2 regions of the Paenibacillus sp. RC73 genome follow, and region 2 is predicted to be linked to the other one. Evidence: riboswitches for the same ligand, from Rfam matches in the RefSeq annotation. Region 2 holds a riboswitch; the other holds the start of a gene.

Region 1 (3,421 bases), on a different contig from region 2:
GCTGTTCGGGATGCACTGGAACTGGTGAACCTGCGAAACGCAGATGACAAGCCGGTAAAGGATTTCTCTCTGGGGATGAAGCAGCGTCTCGGGATCGCCCGGGCGATTGCGACCAAGCCGGAGCTGCTGATTCTGGACGAACCAATTAATGGATTGGACCCGGTGGGGATCAAGGAAATCCGCCAATTGTTCCACATGCTGTGCAAGGAATATGGCATGACGATCCTTGTGTCCAGCCACATTTTAGTGGAAATCGAGCAAATTGCCGATACGGTGGGTGTGATTAATCACGGTCGACTGATTGAGGAAGTGTCGATGGAACAGGTGCGGGAAACCAATACGGAATACATCGAATTTACGACCAATGACTGCAAAAAAGCAGCCTACGTCCTCTCCCATCACCTGAATCTGACGAATATCCGGGTGCTGAATGATCAGAATATACGCATTTACGATACAAGTGTACCGCAGAAACAAATTACGAAAACACTCATTTTAAATGATGTAGAGGTGGATTCCATCCACCAAAAAAACAGTACACTGGAAGACTACTTCGTGCGGCTGTTACATGGAGGTGAACTCCATGCTTAAACTGATGCAACTGGAGCTGAAAAAGTTTCATTTGGCGGGATATATCCGTTCGGCGTTGATCGCCAACGCGTGTATTTTTGGCCTGTTCATCATTATTGCGCTGGACAGCCAAAGTGAAGGAGTGCCCGAATTTACAGGGTACGCTGAGCTTTTGGACCTCCTGGACTATATGGTCAGAGCCACATTTATTATTTTTGCCTCCGTCCTGCTGTGCCGCTTTATTGTGAGCGAATTTAAGTCCAAGTCGATTAACATCTTGTTCATGTACCCGATTGACCGCAAAAAGCTGATGTTCGCCAAACTCTTGGTCGTGTTGCTGTTTACGTTCCTGTCCATTATTTTATCGGAAATCATCATTACGGCAGCCCTTCATCTATTAAATCAGTTCGTCGTTATTGTACCGGATAAGCTTAGCCTCACTATACTGGGACAGCAATCAGTGCGGACACTGATCAATGCGGTTGCAGCAAGCTTTATGGGGCTGGTTCCGCTGTACATGGGGATGCGAAAATACTCGATACCTACCACCATTGTGAGCTCGATCCTGATCGTAGCCTTGCTTTTCTCGAATAATAACGGCGCTACGCTTAGCTCCATTGCACTTGTACAGATCGGCTTTGCCGTGCTGGGAATGCTCGTAGCTTATGCGGCCATCCGCCGCATCGAGTATAACGATATTACCTCGTAATATGTAATTTTGTAAAACGCTTTCAAGAAATATATGAAAAACCTTGCTCGATGTACACATATTTTTCACTGGACTTCATTCTAAAACAGGTATATCCTATAGGAGAAATTAAAAAACGGAATAAGGATCTTCGGGGTAGGGTGTGATTCCCAACCGGCGGTATGGCTCATGGAGCTAAGCCCGCGACTCTGTATCTGGCAACAAGATACGGACTGATTTGGTGAGATGCCAAAGCCGACGGTAAAGTCCGGATGGAAGAAGATCGAAGCATGAACATGCCGTCAAGTGGATGAATGCTGCATTCTTGGTTTTGCAGCAACTTCTTAACTTGCATAAAGCGGCAAGTTTATTTGATCAACCCCCGTCTTGCATGGCCTATCGCCATGGACGGGGGTTTTTATGCCACCGGTCCTGTATTCGCAAGGAGCTAATTGAGTATGAGTCAATCATCAACTGTACTAACATCCAAAGGTTTTGATCGTAGCTCCCACATGAAAAGCGGTTTTTGGCTAGTCGCGATTGGAGCGGCCTTGTGGGGCGCGGACCCGCTGTTTCGCATTATTTTGCTCAAATCATTTACCTCTACACAAATTGTGCTGATGGAGCATGTGCTGCTCTTTATCGCCCTGGCACCAGTGCTGTGGAAGCATCGCGAGGAGCTTAAAGCGGTACGGCTTCGTCAGATTTTGGCTATCTTGTTCGTCTCGTGGGGCGGTTCTGCTCTGGCCAGCGTGATTTTCACGATGGCACTTAGCAACGGTGATCTTAACGCTGTGCTGCTGCTCCAAAAGCTTCAGCCGTTGGTCGCTATTATTCTGGCCCGCGTTATATTGAAGGAAATGCTGCCGCGTAATTTTGGAATATTAATTGTCGTGGCTCTGTTTGGGACGTATCTTCTTACCTTCGGCTGGTCGCTCCCTTTTGGACATGTTAATGATTTCGTCCACGTCGGCAGCCTGCTTGCACTAGGAGCAGCGGTCCTGTGGGGCGGTTCGACAGTGATGGGAAGCTACTTGCTTCGTTCGATGAAATATGAGACGGTGACCTCCCTGCGCTTCATGGTGGCTCTCCCTCTGCTGATCGTTCTCACCTCTGTGGAGCATGCACCCTGGAATATGCCTGCTGGCACATGGGCGGGCGCAGCCGTGATTATCAATCTGTTGTTGCAGGCGCTGCTCCCCGGTCTTCTCAGTCTGTTACTGTATTACAAGGGCCTCAGTACGACCAAGGCGTCTTATGCCACGATGGCAGAACTAAGCTTCCCGATGGTCGGTGTTGTAATTAACTGGATCGCTTTCCAGCAGATCGTTACGGTAGCGCAATTGACTGGCTTTATGCTTATCTGGATTACGCTCTTTATGATTTCTCGTCAGCAAAAAAACTAATAGGTTCAATGTCCATTTTATCCCTCACCCAAGCCAAATCGAGAAGATGCTTTTGCATCTCCGATTTGGCTTTTTATGTATAAGTATTAATATATAACATGATACTTTAGAACTATTTTTAGATAAAAACGTGCAAAACAAGCACCTATTTATCTTTTCCCATAGATTACATCTATAAAATTCATCGGTTTCTGTCGAATAAAACAATGTAGTAATTATCAGACACAGAGGAGTAAGAACTATGACTAATAAAGCAAAACAAACAGTGCCATGGTGGACCAGGTTTCTCAGACAGTTTTATTTAATGAAAACAAGATTAATTGTAGCTTTTTTGGCTGTCTTATTGATTCCCAGCATATTGATTGGGTACTTTTCCTATCAGAGTGCCGAAACACAGCTTCGCCAGCAAATGGGTAGCTCGATTGATTTCAACCTGTTTTTATTTCGCAGCAACATTAATCAATATGTATCACCTTTAATAAAAGATTTAAATGTATTAGCTACTGAGGTTCAATCCAATACCCTGAACTCCAAGGAAGAAGAAATTCAGGCTAAATTTGATGTGATCCTGAAAGCTCATCCCGAGCTGGATGGGGTACTTCTCGGTAATACAAAAGGAGAATATGTCCGTTCACCAAAGAAAGAATCAACGGATTATGATCCCCGTGAAAAAACATGGTATTCAAATGCGATGAAGTTAAACGATGAAACATTCATTAGTGCTCCGTCAGTCAGTGCTTCCTCGGGTAATTTAGTG
Region 2 (3,421 bases):
GTGCAAATTATGGCAGCCTGCAACATTCCATATGCCTTCACCGCAGCCGAAAGCCATCCGCAGGATATGCTGCGTAAAGCGGCCAAGGCACAATGGTATGCGAATAACGTGGGGACGGCTTATGGTAAAATCCTGTGCGCCTGTCCGCTGAACTGGAAATCCGAGGATAGACTGGGTACCAGTATTGTGGGTGCCGCTGTGGAATCTTGTTTCTTTCCGCTGTATGAGATTGAGCAAGGCAGTACGACGATTACGTACAATCCGGAGGACAAGGGAAAACGGATTCCAGCCGCGGAATGGCTCAAATTAATGGGCAAAACAAAACATCTTCTTAAGGAGGAAGCCACGCTGGCTACCTTTGATCAGGAGATTGAACGCCGCTGGAATATTCTGAAAAAGAAACATGAAATTTCGGAGCTATAATCCAGTTTTTTTGAATAATACACTTTGAACATTGTTATAAGATGTTACGGTACCGGTTCGATCAAGATTCTTTGCGCTTGTTGCGCGAAGAATCTTTTTTGTCGTTTATGGGATGAAGCATAAAAAATCAGGTAATGATTTCCGATATAGGAGTGGAGGCCTACGTGAAACATGTTGAATTAGTGCTTTCTCTGAATTTTAAGATGCAATGAGGTGCAGGTATGATTAAGCTGAATACAGTTGAGATAATCGAAATTATAAAGAAGCAAATACCCAAGGTCATGAATATCACACCAGTGGAACTGAAATTTACGGATGACTTTGGACGGACATCGCTGGCAGCGACGGATCACAAATTCACGCTGACGAACCAGCATTATTCCGCCAAGGTGATGGATTGTGTGCTGGAGACGCAGGTGCGCCCCATTTTAATGTGCGAAATTATTTATTTTCTGAAATGTGAGTTTATCGACGGGCATGTTGATGTACGGCTGGATTACGATATATGCGCGGAGGGTGGCCGTGGACCAACCGCTTCAGCGGTCATTACGTTCGATCATGCTACGCAGCTCGGGATCGAAGAACTGGCCGATCTGATTGATCTGGCGCTTCACATGAATGATAAAACCTGGTTTGAAGAGCTTTCCAGCCAATATGTTAAAACAAAAGCAGGAGCGTCCACCATTAGATAACTTGCTTTTTTTAGAAGTCGGTGCTAATATACGTAACAAGTTTAATGCTAATTCAATTGAATAAGAGCAAGATCCTTCGGGGCGGGGTGCAATTCCCCACCGGCGGTGATGACGTGTCTGTAAATCGCTTTTGCGATGAACAGTGCGGCTTAGTCCGTGACCCGGATGCTGAACGATCAGCAGAAGGTGGACCTGGTGCAATTCCGGGACCGACAGTATAGTCTGGATGGGAGAAGGATACGAAGCGCATGTGCATGACGTGACATGTGCCGATTTTTAGCATACGTAATTGTACGTACGGCTTATTTCGTTGCAGATAGCATACGGAAGATTGCTTGTTCTTCAAGCTTTTTTTCGGAGGCTCTTCTGAGCGTATTTGGTTGTATGCTCATTCATGCTTTCTATTGGCAAACTTATCATTCATGTGGTCTCAAGATGTATATGGACTGCGCTTGTATAATGCAAATTCGACTCTCATCACCCCCATGACGGATATGATCCGGACTGGGGGTTTTTGCGCTTACGCCTGATGAATCAGGGATAAACTGAACTTTAGATGGAAAGGAGTGAAGGCATGTTTACCGGATTGGTCGAGGAAGTGGGACGGATTCAGCAGATTTCCAGAAGCGGAGAAGCGATGGTGCTGGGCATTACGGGTTCTGTGGTATTGGGCGATTTGAAAATAGGAGACAGTGTTTCCGTGAATGGTGTTTGTCTGACCGCAACACAGGTGGGTACTAAGGATTTTAAGGTAGATGTGATGCCGGAAACCTTTCGAAGCAGCAATCTGAAAGAATTGAAATCCGGTAGCCGGGTCAATCTGGAACGGGCTATGGCGGCGAATGGCAGGTTCGGAGGGCATATCGTACAGGGACATGTGGATGGAACGGGCACGATTCGTCGGGTGACATCAGACCAGAATGCGGTTGTATACGAAGTTGCACCTACAAATCAGGCAATATACAAATATATTCTTCTCAAAGGCTCGATTACACTCGACGGTATCAGCCTGACGGTTGCCCAGCGGACGGGAGATACCTTTGCCGTATCTATCATCCCCCATACTTTATCCGAGACGGCCTTGCAGGCCAAACGTGAGGGAGACACCGTCAATATTGAATGCGACATTTTAGGCAAATATGTGGAGCAGCTTTTGAACTACGGAGAATCATCGGTGACGGAGGGACCGGAAAAAGCTCCTATGAGTCTGGATTATTTGGCGAAACACGGCTTTGCTTGATGCCACAAGAAATAAGGAGGAAAGCGTAATGGAAAGCGGGAGTAGAGAGAGTCATTCAAATATAGCGGCTGACGAAGTGGAGTATGGTGTGTTGGAGCAGGAAATGGAAATTCGTCTGGATTCCATTGAAGAAGCGCTGGAGGAACTAAAGAACGGTAAAGTCGTGATCGTGGTGGATGATGAGCAACGGGAAAACGAAGGCGATTTTATCGCTCTGGCTGAAAAGGCGTCCCCCGAGGTCATTAATTTCATGATTACCGAAGGCCGCGGGTTGGTCTGTGTGCCGATTACAGGGCAAAGAGCAGAGGCACTGGAATTGCAGCCGATGGTGGAGCAGAATACAGATTTCCACGGCACAGCCTTTACGGTGTCGGTGGATCATAGAGAGACGACAACGGGGATTTCAGCAGCCGAGCGTTCATTGACCGTGCGTGCGCTGACCGATGAAGCAGCCACAGGAAGCGATTTCCGCAAGCCCGGTCACATGTTTCCGCTGATCGCCCGCGATGGGGGTGTTTTGCAGCGTGCGGGTCATACCGAGGCGGCTGTTGATCTGGCCCGGCTCTGCGGCTCCAAACCCGCCGGAGTCATTTGCGAAATTATAAAGGAAGATGGGTCCATGGCTCGGGTGCCTGATTTGGCAGTGATCGCCAAGCGTCATCATTTGAAGCTGATCAGTATTCAGGATTTGATTGATTATCGTCGTCGTTTGTCATTGAAAGTACAGTTTTGAAACTCATTATTTAAAAAAAGAGAGGTTGATTTATATGGCACGTTTTCTGGAAGGTAATCTCGTATCGGATGGTATGAAGTATGGTATTGTAGTGGGCAGATTTAATGAGTTTATTACAAGTAAGCTGTTAAGCGGGGCAATCGATGCACTTCAGCGACATGGAGCGCAGGAAGATGAGATTGATGTGGCCTGGGTGCCAGGCGCTTTTGAAATTTCACTGATTGCTCAAAAAATGGCTGCAAGCGGTAAATACGATGCTGTGATTACGCTGGGTACGGTGATCCGTGGTTCTACCTCGCATTATGATATCGTCTGCAATGAAGTGGCCAAGGG

What was found. A riboswitch is a leader RNA that binds a small molecule or an ion and turns the genes downstream of it on or off. The one in region 2 is predicted to bind FMN.
Region 1: it holds a riboswitch for FMN, as region 2 does, so the genes downstream of both, ABH897_RS11645 (DMT family transporter) here and ABH897_RS05815 (riboflavin synthase) in region 2, are expected to answer to the same signal.

The regions. Positions count from the first base shown of each region.
Region 1 covers NZ_JBIYCV010000004.1:351,152-354,572, reverse strand. Annotated here, with positions in the region: gene ABH897_RS11655 (ABC transporter ATP-binding protein) at 1-591, shown strand, start outside; gene ABH897_RS11650 (ABC transporter permease) at 584-1,279, shown strand; FMN riboswitch at 1,402-1,546, shown strand; gene ABH897_RS11645 (DMT family transporter) at 1,717-2,664, shown strand; gene ABH897_RS11640 (methyl-accepting chemotaxis protein) at 2,906-3,421, shown strand, end outside.
Region 2 covers NZ_JBIYCV010000002.1:478,839-482,259, forward strand. Annotated here, with positions in the region: gene ABH897_RS05805 (thiamine pyrophosphate-dependent enzyme) at 1-423, shown strand, start outside; gene ABH897_RS05810 (IDEAL domain-containing protein) at 645-1,115, shown strand; FMN riboswitch at 1,184-1,357, shown strand; gene ABH897_RS05815 (riboflavin synthase) at 1,690-2,355, shown strand; gene ribB (3,4-dihydroxy-2-butanone-4-phosphate synthase) at 2,384-3,088, shown strand; gene ribH (6,7-dimethyl-8-ribityllumazine synthase) at 3,123-3,421, shown strand, end outside.